2 regions of the Mesorhizobium sp. P2_D6 genome follow, and region 2 is predicted to be linked to the other one. Evidence: predicted binding sites of a transcription regulator. Region 2 holds the regulator's gene; the other holds the start of a gene.
The links. Region 2 encodes HrcA, which represses chaperone genes, less so after heat shock. Its sites were predicted from a motif close to GTTAGCACTCNCNNNNNGNGAGTGCTAAC; they were not measured.

Region 1: AC1D1L_RS15680 (co-chaperone GroES) is a predicted target of HrcA. The motif match lies at 2,787-2,815, and genes of this name have one in related genera.

Annotation. Positions count from the first base shown of each region.
Region 1 is NZ_JBFUEG010000006.1:274,862-279,827, forward strand. Features, by position in the region: gene AC1D1L_RS15670 (hypothetical protein) at 437-601, opposite strand; gene groL (chaperonin GroEL) at 732-2,360, opposite strand; gene AC1D1L_RS15680 (co-chaperone GroES) at 2,420-2,734, opposite strand; gene AC1D1L_RS15685 (hypothetical protein) at 2,983-3,246, shown strand; gene AC1D1L_RS15690 (DUF1488 family protein) at 3,243-3,509, shown strand; gene AC1D1L_RS15695 (hypothetical protein) at 3,533-3,724, opposite strand; gene AC1D1L_RS15700 (hypothetical protein) at 3,732-3,947, opposite strand; gene AC1D1L_RS15705 (DUF3168 domain-containing protein) at 4,228-4,635, shown strand; gene AC1D1L_RS15710 (ester cyclase) at 4,632-4,966, opposite strand, start outside.
Region 2 is NZ_JBFUEG010000019.1:83,845-88,810, reverse strand. Features, by position in the region: gene AC1D1L_RS28335 (hypothetical protein) at 1-458, shown strand, start outside; gene AC1D1L_RS28330 (PQQ-dependent sugar dehydrogenase) at 437-1,786, opposite strand; gene AC1D1L_RS28325 (hypothetical protein) at 1,890-2,093, opposite strand; gene hrcA (heat-inducible transcriptional repressor HrcA) at 2,130-3,215, opposite strand; gene rph (ribonuclease PH) at 3,469-4,185, shown strand; gene AC1D1L_RS28310 (VOC family protein) at 4,376-4,786, shown strand; gene rdgB (RdgB/HAM1 family non-canonical purine NTP pyrophosphatase) at 4,786-4,966, shown strand, end outside.

The sequences.
Region 1 (4,966 bases), on a different contig from region 2:
CAACCTCCATAGAGAAGCTTGACCAAAGCACTACGTTTCGCGTGCACCGCACGCTTAGTTGTTGATATAATTACGCTTCAAATGACCTTCAAGGACCTGCCCCAGGGCGGCCGATGGCTGCGAATTCATAGCGCAATACACCGAACAGGGTCGAGGCAGCCCCGGCCTCAGCGCAGGATGCTGACCCGCCCGAATGCCATCGCCGTGGTGGAACTCACCGGTTGCGGCGCCGTTGCCCAGCCTGGGTGGCCGCATGATGGTCCAGTCGAGGCTGGATTGGACGATAAGCTTTCCTTCGCCTCCTGGAGGGCTTCGGCCCGGCTTGCGCCCGACGGTGAAGGCGACAGGCGCCCCGGCGTGGGTGTTGGCGCAGCCGGTCACCGGTATCCTCGGCACGTAGGGCGTGCCGGCCTCTTGAGGGAACGCGGCGCGCGCCTCACATGGGCCGCTTGTCGCCGGTCTTCGGTGGTTCGCGGCGTATCGTGCCGGCATCGGTCTGCCTCTGCTTGTCGGCGGCAAGCCGGCGAATGCGATCGAAGCGGCTTTCCTCGGCCGGCTTGGTCGCGGGCACAGCATTTGGCTTCGGGGCGAAATTGATCATCTATCGATCTCCCTGTCGTTGCTGACTGCTGACTGACGGAAATCCTTGGGCGCGCCGGGGAAATGCCCCGGCGGCCGCTGTTCTGTTTACGCCCGTCCGGCTTTCCCGGGCGGGCCTTTCAGGCGACGGGTCAGTAGCCGCCCATGCCGCCGCCAGCGCCCGCGGGTGCTGCATCCTTGGCCGGGACGTCGGTGATCATCGCTTCGGCGGTGATCAGAAGCGCTGCGATCGAGCCGGCATCCTGCAGTGCGGTGCGCACCACTTTCGCCGGATCGACGATGCCGGCCTTGATCATGTCGACATAGGTCTCGTTCTGGGCGTCAAAGCCCTGATTGTGATCCTTGCTGTCGGAGAGCTTGCCGACGACGATCGAGCCTTCGACACCGGAATTCTCGGCGATCTGGCGGATAGGTGCTTCGAGTGCCCTGAGCACGATCGAAATGCCCGCCGTCACATCGTCATTGGCGCCGGTCAGTCCGGCAAGCGCCGACCTGGCACGCAGAAGCGCCACGCCGCCGCCGGGCACGATGCCTTCCTCGACCGCCGCCCGCGTCGCATTCAGTGCGTCGTCGATGCGGTCCTTCTTTTCCTTCACTTCCGACTCGGTGACGCCGCCGACGCGGATGACGGCAACGCCGCCGGCGAGCTTGGCCAGCCGCTCCTGCAGCTTCTCCTTGTCATAGTCGGACGTCGTCTCCTCGATCTGGCCCTTGATCTGGGCGATCCGCGCCTGGATGGTCGCCTTGGTGCCGGCGCCGTCGATGATCGTGGTGGTGTCCTTCTCGATCAGAACGCGCTTGGCGCGGCCGAGCATCTCGATGGTGACATTTTCCAGCTTGATGCCGAGATCCTCGGAAATCATCTGCCCCGATGTCAGCACGGCGATGTCTTCCAGCATCGCCTTGCGGCGGTCGCCGAAGCCTGGCGCCTTGACGGCCGCGACCTTGAGGCCGCCGCGCAGCTTGTTGACGACCAACGTCGCCAGCGCTTCGCCCTCCACGTCTTCCGAAATGATCAGCAGCGGCCGGCCGCTCTGCACCACCGCTTCGAGGATCGGCAGCATCGCCTGCAGATTGCCGAGCTTCTTCTCGTGGATGAGCACATAGGGCTCTTCCAATTCGACGCGCATCTTGTCGGCATTGGTGACGAAGTAGGGTGAGAGATAGCCGCGGTCGAACTGCATGCCTTCGACGACGTCGAGTTCGGTGTCGGCGGTCTTGGCTTCCTCGACGGTGATGACGCCGTCATTGCCGACCTTGTCCATCGCCTTGGCGATCATGGCGCCGACGGTGGCGTCGCCATTGGCGGCGATGGTGCCGACTTGGGCGATCTCGGCCGACGACTTGACCTTCTTGGCCTTCGCCTTGATGTCCTTGACCACGGCGGCGACAGCCTGGTCGATGCCGCGCTTGAGATCCATCGGGTTCATGCCGGCGGCAACGAGCTTGGCGCCTTCGCGCAGAATCGAGGCGGCCAGCACCGTGGCGGTGGTGGTGCCGTCACCGGCGAGGTCGTTGGTCTTCGAAGCAACTTCGCGCACCATCTGCGCGCCCATGTTCTCGAACTTGTCGGCAAGCTCGATTTCCTTGGCGACGGTGACGCCGTCCTTGGTGATGCGAGGCGCGCCATAGGCCTTGTCGATGATGACGTTGCGGCCCTTGGGGCCGAGCGTGACCTTCACCGCGTTGTTGAGGGTCTCGACGCCGCGCAGCATGCGGTCGCGCGCGTCGGTGGAGAATTTGATTTCCTTGGCAGACATTTTTTTCATCCAGTTCGCATTTGGAGTGGACCGTCACCGCGCAGATGCGCGGCGCTTCGTCAGGCGGCCTTCTTGGCTTCGACTGCCTTTTCGATAACGCCCATGATGTCGGCTTCCTTCATGATCAGAAGGTCCTCGCCGTCGATCTTGACCTCGGTGCCCGACCATTTGCCGAACAGGATCAAGTCGCCTGCCTTGACGTCGAGCGGAACAAGCGCGCCGTTTTCGTCGCGTGCGCCGGGGCCGACGGCGATGACTTCGCCTTCCTGCGGCTTTTCCTTGGCATTGTCGGGAATGATGATGCCGCCCTTGGATTTGGTATCGCCTTCGGCGCGCCGGATGACGACGCGGTCGTGGAGTGGCCGAAACTTCATGAGAACTTCTTTCTGGGGCCTGCACAGGCGGCCACACCGCTCTTATAGGCGCGTTGGCACTCGATAGATAGGAGTGCCAAAAATTATTCGCGGGCAGCTCAAAATATTAAAAAGTATTATGTGGCCTGTGGATTTCCAGATATCGCGATCCGTCTAAATAATTCAAAAAATTGAATTTCTGCGCCAAAGCGACTATTTATATGGAAAGTTTCATTTCAACGGTTTCAGGCACAAGGGAGATTTAAGCGATGGCCGACGGCAATCAGAGCATCATGGAAAAAGCTGAGGCCCGCTTCATGGACAAGCAGAAGAAGACGGCCGAGCGCAACAAGGCAACCTCCGATTACGTATCCGAGGCCAGAGCCAGGGAGATCAAGACCGCAAGGCTCAGGGGATTGCGCCTGGCCAAGGAAGAAGCCGACCGCGTTGAGGAAGCCCTGAACCCGACACCGAAGAAGAAGCGGGCGACAGTCAAGAAGGCTGCCGCCGCACCCAAGGGAGCCAAGTCATGAGCCTGACATTCCCCAATCCAAGCCGCAGCTATGACGAGGCCGGCAAGCGCATCCGCTTTGTCGGCCATGACGGCATGTTCCAGATTTCCTTCTCTGTCGCCGCCGATGCAATCTCGAAGGCGCCGTCGGGGACGGCGACCTCGGAAGCCACCTATCTGGCAGCCTTCGATACGGCGTCCAGATCCATCCATGACATCGCCAGCAAGGCCTATGCGCGCACCCGCAAGAGCATATATGTGCTCACCGCCGCGGATTTCAGTTAGCTCCCGGCTGCGATCGACCTGGATCAGGATTTGCGGTCCGCTTTTGCCCGCCGCTTGACGTCCCGGCTGTTCAGGCGGTCGGCCATCGCTTCCGCATCGCGTATAGTCATGTCCACCATGACCTGATGCTTGAGCTCGACAGGCTGGCCGGTGAAGATGTCGAAGATGGTCCAGCTTTCGGGCTCGTCCATGCGCAAGGCGTAGCGGTTTGCCATCGCGGCGTCAGGCCCGTGACATGAAAAATGCCGCCGCCAGGATCAGGATCGTCCAGACCAGCACCGACAGCTTCAAGACGAGGCCGCCATGCACGGAAAGAACCTCCCGCATGCGCAAAGCCATGGCATTCATGCCCTTCGACGGGGTGGGTGCTGCCGCAATCGCGACCGCGGGCTTGACGCCAAGCTTTCCAAAAGCCGGCAGCAGCGATGGCGTTCGCATGAAATGACCTCGAATTGTCTGAGAAAACAGCCCTCCTCATAACACCCTTCTTGAAACTCCCTGCATGCCAAATAGAAACCGGTCCGTGAAACGGCCATGCCGCCCGATTCGCAACTTGCGTCGGGCCGGTCGTCATCTGGCGAAACCGGTGCAACGCAGTTAGGTTGCGCGCGAAACTGCTGGCGGCATGAGGTTTGTTCCAGAGCATGATGTTGAAAAGTGTGAAGCGGTTTTCTGAAGACATCATGCTCTTAGGAGAGACAGGCGAACGGAGACGAGGATGACGGCGCCCGGCGATTTGCTGCAAGCCCTGTTCATGAGATTGAAGAGCGACGCCTCGCTGACGGCGCTGCTCGGCGGCGCCGGGTTGCGCGAGCAGGCGGCAGACAGTGCCGCTTTCCCCTATGTCACGTATGGCAGGACCAGCGCGTTCGATCTCGACACCGGCGCCGACAATGATGACGACCAGCTGATCACGCTGCATGTCTGGTCGAAGGCGCAAGGCGAGGCCGAGACGCGTCTGATCATGGACAGCATCCGGGCGCGCCTCGACGGCGCTGCATTCGCCACCGGCTCGCGCGACCAGACACGCCTGTCGCTGGAATTCGCCGAGGCGCGCTACGACGAGGACTTGGCGCTCCATCACGGGGTGCTGCGGATACGCGCCATCACGCAAAGCGCCACCTAAATCTGCGCCTGGATCTCGGCCTTGTCGATGACCGACCACACTTCGCGAATGCGACCCTCTGCGAATTCGTAGAAAACATTCTCGGCGAACGACACGCGCTTGCCGTTCACCGGCAGGCCGAACAGCATTCCCTTGGGATGACAGTCGAAATGCAGGCGCGCCGCCACGCGCGGTGGCTGGCAGACCAGCAGTTCGATGTTGAAACTGAGATCGGGAATGGCCGCGAAATCGCCTTCGAGCATGCGGCGATAGCCTGACAGGCCGAGCATTTCGGCATTGTGCTGAACTTCATTGCCGACAAACCTTCCGAGATTGGCCCAGTCCTGGGCAT
Region 2 (4,966 bases):
CCTACCCCTGGGGCGCCAATGTGATGGTGTTCGAGCACTGGCTCGGGCTTGGCCGCAAGGCAGCGCTCAAGCTTGACGACCAGAACCGCGCATCGCGGCGCGAATACTGGATGATCAACGGCAATGCGGCCCGGCGCATGGTGCAGGACGTCTATCGCTTCAACGTCAACCAGCTGGGCGTCGCCAACGACACGATCAGCACTGTTTACGTGCCGAAGCTCAATGACGGTCACGTTACGGTGACGCTCTACGAACACGATTTCAGCGACAGCCGCTTCGCGCAAGGGGCGAAGAAGTCCTTCGGCTCGGTCGGCCTCTTCAATCTCAGGGATACCGGTTTCGACGACCGCGTCTCATCGGCCGAGGTGATCCATACCTATCCCAAGGCGATACATCGGGACGTGCACTGGGGCAGCTCTTGGCCAAACCAATGGGCTCAGGAAGGGCCGTCGACATGAGTGATGCGCCAGATGGTGCCGTTGGCATCCTCGGTGAGGATGAGCGCGCCGTCTTTGGCCACCGCGACGCCGACAGGCCGGCCCCAGACGGAGTCATTGGAAATGACGAAGCCGGTGATGAAATCCTCATACTCGCCGGTCGGCTTGCCATCCTTGAACTTCAGTCGCACCACCTTGTAGCCCGTGCGTACGCCGCGGTTCCAGGACCCGTGCAGGGCAACGAAAGCATCGCCCCTGTACTCGGCCGGAAAATTGCCGCCGTCATAGAAGACGATGTTGAGCGGCGCCGAATGTGCCTGCATCAGCACGTCGGGGATGGTTGCCTTGCCGGCAAGGTCGGGGCGCTCACCCTTGCGGCGTGGATCCTCATTGTTGCCGATGTAGTACCAGGGCCAGCCGTAGAATGCGCCGTCCTTGACGGAGGTGGCGTATTCGAACGGCACATTGTCGCCCAGCCCGTCGCGCTCGTTGACGACACACCAGAGTGCACCGGTGGCCGGCTGCACGGTCATACCCGAACAATTGCGCAGGCCGGTGGCGACGATGCGGCCATTCTTGCCGTCAGCGTCGAAGGCCAGCACGTCGGCACGGCCGCCCTCCCGGCCCCAGGCGGCACCCAGCGGCATCGATTTGGCCCAGGCGTCGAGGCCGCCACGCGGTTCCTTCCCCGTGCCCTCGGCGACATTCGATCTGGACCCGACCGAGACATAGAGCGTCTTGCCGTCAGCCGAGAAGGCGATGTCGCGGGTCCAGTGGCCGCCCGACGGGATGTCGGGGACGATTGTCTCCGCTTCGCCTGAGGCTTTCAGGTCGCCGTCGCGATAGGCAAAGCGCACCACGCTGTCGGTGTTGGCGATATAGACCCATTGCGGCTTGTCGCCCGGCGGGTAGAAGGCGATGCCGTAGGGCTGGTTGAGATCGCCGGCGAAAATGCCGTCCTCGGTCGGCTTCGCGCTGTCCTTGGCCAGCCGATAGACGCGGATCTGGTTGGCGTGGCTGTCGGCAACGAACAAATCGCCATTCGGCGCCACGCGCACGACGCGCGGATTGGCGATGCCGGAGGCGATCAATTCGGCCGAGAAGCCGGGCGGCAGGACGGGCTTGGCGCCTTCGGGCCGATCGCCGAGGCCGGCGCCGTTGGAGGCGGATTCAGTAAGATAGGGCTTTTGCAGATCATCCGGCTTGATCAGCCGGCGCACGCCCGGTTTGTCCGCCTTCCAACCGCCGAAAGCGTCCTTGCCGGTCAGCAGCGGTTGATCGGCTTGCTGAGCGACGGCACTGGTGGCCACAAGCAGGGCAAGGCTCGCGAAGCCGGCAATCCGGATCACGCTGTCCTCCTCGAATTCACGCCAGTTGGGGCGTCATGCAAAGAAGAGATATCGTGCGAGCGCCACAAAAGAGAAGCGTGCGCGCAGATTCAAGCGAAACCCGTCAGCTGTCTTCTTCCTCGACATCGAGATCGTCGTCGAGCCGCTTTTCCAGCGCGACGAGATCGTCCGGCAGCGGCAGGCCCATGGCGCGCATTTCGCGGAGTTTTTCGCGCAGTTGCTCCTGGATTTCGTGCTCGTCCTCGGGCTGGTTGACCATTTCCTCGAGCAGCAGACTGATCTGGGCCTTGAACGATTCAAGCGCCATTCTGCGCCCTCCTTTGCGGTGATGCCGGCTTCGGACTTATCTCAACATCCGGGTAATCAATTGGGCAGTGTAGTCGACCATGGGCACGATGCGGGCATAATTCAGCCTGGTAGGGCCGATGACGCCGAGCGCGCCGACGACCCGGGCATCCTTGTCGCGGTAGGGCGCCACCACCAGCGACGAGCCGGAGAGCGAAAACAGCTTGTTTTCCGAGCCGATGAAGATGCGCACGCCGGGGCCGTCCTCGGCGAGGTCGAGCAGCTGGATCAGCCCGTCCTGCGTTTCCAGGTCCTCGAACAGGTGCCTGAGCAATTCGATGTCGGCCTGGGCGGTGACATTTTCGAGCAGATTGGCGCGGCCGCGCACGATGAGACGCGCCGGCAGGCCGCTGTCGGCGCCCGCCCACACCGCCAGGCCTTTTTCGACGAGATCCTGCGACAGCGTGTCGAGGGCGGCCCTGGTCTCGTCCTTGATACGAGCGATCTCGATGCGCGCCTCAGCGAGCGTGCGGCCCCTGATATGGGCGTTTAGGAAGTTGGAGGCTTCGTGCAGTTGCGAGACGGTGATGCCGGCCGGCAGGTCGACGACACGGTTCTCGACATCGCCGTTCTGCGACACCATCACGGCCAGCGCCTTGGTCGGCTCAAGCTGGATGAACTCGATGTGCTTCAGCGCCACCTCGTTCTTGGTGGCCAGCACCAGGCCGGCGCCGCGCGACATGCCCGACAGCATCTGGCTGGCCTCGGTCAGCATGTGTTCCAGCGTCGCGCCCGAGCCGGAGGCGCGCACCTGCGCCTCGATGACGCGGCGTTCCTCGTCGGAAAGATCGCCGAGCTCCATGAAGGCATCGACAAAGAAACGCAGGCCCGTCTGTGTCGGCAGCCGCCCGGCCGAGATGTGCGGGGCATAGATCAGGCCGAGATGTTCGAGATCGCTCATCACATTGCGGATGGTGGCCGGCGACAGCGACGACGGCAGGATGCGCGACAGGCTGCGCGATCCCACAGGCTCACCATCCTTGAGGTAGGAATCAACGATGCGCCGGAAAATGTCGCGCGAGCGCATGTCGAGCGACTGCAGCGCGGGTGCCAGCAGACTGGGTTCGGTGACTGCCTTGGTCATTCGGGCCAAAAACCTCCGGCTAAAGGATATAGACTTCCTTCGCCCCTGCGCAACCCGCTGCCGCACTTGCGGTCAGCGGCGTCTGTTCCAGATCGCCCGCTGCCGCGTTTGCGGCCAGCGGCGTCGCTCTTGCGATCGCCCAATGCCGTATGCGGTCACGGCGCCGCGTTTGCGGCCATTTTCCTTTGCGCCATGGGCTGCATGCGTCTACAAGCCGCCCACGCAACCGCAAAAAGAACAGAAAGAGGCCTCGATGCGCCCCTCCAAACGCCAAGCCGACGAAATGCGCGCCATCTCCTTCGAGCGCGGCGTGTCCAAACACGCCGAAGGCTCGTGCCTAGTGAAATTCGGCGACACGCATGTTCTGTGCACGGCGAGCCTGGAGGAAAAGGTGCCGGGCTGGATGCGCAATTCCGGCAAGGGCTGGGTGACGGCTGAATACGGCATGCTGCCGCGCTCGACGGGCGAACGCATGCGCCGTGAAGCTTCTGCCGGCAAACAAGGCGGCCGCACGCTGGAGATCCAGCGGCTGATCGGCCGTTCGCTGCGCGCGGTCGTCGACCTGCAGGCGCTGGGCGAACAGCAGATCACCGTCGACTGCGATGTCATCCAGGCCGATGGCGGCACCCGCACGGCCTCGATCACCGGCGGCTGGGTAGCGCTCTACGATTGCCTGCGCTGGATGGAAGCACGGCAGATGGCCAGCATTGCCAAAGTGCTGAAAGACCATGTCGCGGCAATTTCCTGCGGCATCCATGACGGTCAGCCGGTCATCGATCTCGACTATATCGAGGATTCGTCGGCCGGTACCGACGCCAATTTCGTCATGACCGGCAAGGGCGGCATCGTCGAGATCCAGGGCACCGCCGAGGGCGAGCCTTTCTCCGAAGGGCAGTTCGCGGAGCTGATGGGTCTGGCCAAGAAGGGCATCCAAAGGTTGGTGAGTTTGCAGCAGATGGCTGTGGCCTGATTGAATTTACTGCGATGACGTCGGCGATCCTTCACACCCCCCTCTGGCCTGCCGGCCATCTCCCCCGCAAGGGGGGAGATCAGAGGTTGCTACCGTTTTCGCCAACCATCAACGTTGAGACGCCGCCAGCGGAACTGCCAATCTTCCCCCTTGCGGGGGAGATGCCCGGCAGGGCAGAGGGGGGTGCCTCGTGACTCCCTCTGCTGTTTTGGAATCCGCTCTCTACGTCACCGATCTCGCCGCCGCCGAAGCGTTCTACCGCGACATCCTCGGCCTCGACCTCCTCGGCAAAGTCGACGGCCGCCATCTCTTCTTCCGCTGCGGCGCCGGCGTTTTGCTGATCTTCAACGCCGAGGCGACCAAAATCCCGCCGGCGCCGGATGCGCGGCTGAAAGTGCCGCCGCACGGCACGGTCGGCGAGGGTCATCTGTGCTTTGCGGCAAGCGGGGATGAACTCGGGCGCTGGAAGGCGCAGCTTGAGGCGAAAGACATCGCCATTGAAAGCGAATTCGAATGGCCGCAAGGCGGGCGTTCGATCTACATACGCGACCCCTCGGGCAATTCGATCGAATTCGCCGAGCCACGGATCTGGGGCCTTTGATGCATTCTCTCGATGGAAAAAAGATCGTCGTCGCCAGCCACAATGCAGGCAAACTGCGCGAATTCGCCGATTTGATGGGTCCGTTCGGCTTCGAGGCGAAGTCGGCCAAGGACTACAGCTTGCCGGAGCCGGACGAGACCGGCACCACTTTCGAGGAAAACGCCTACATCAAGGCCTTTG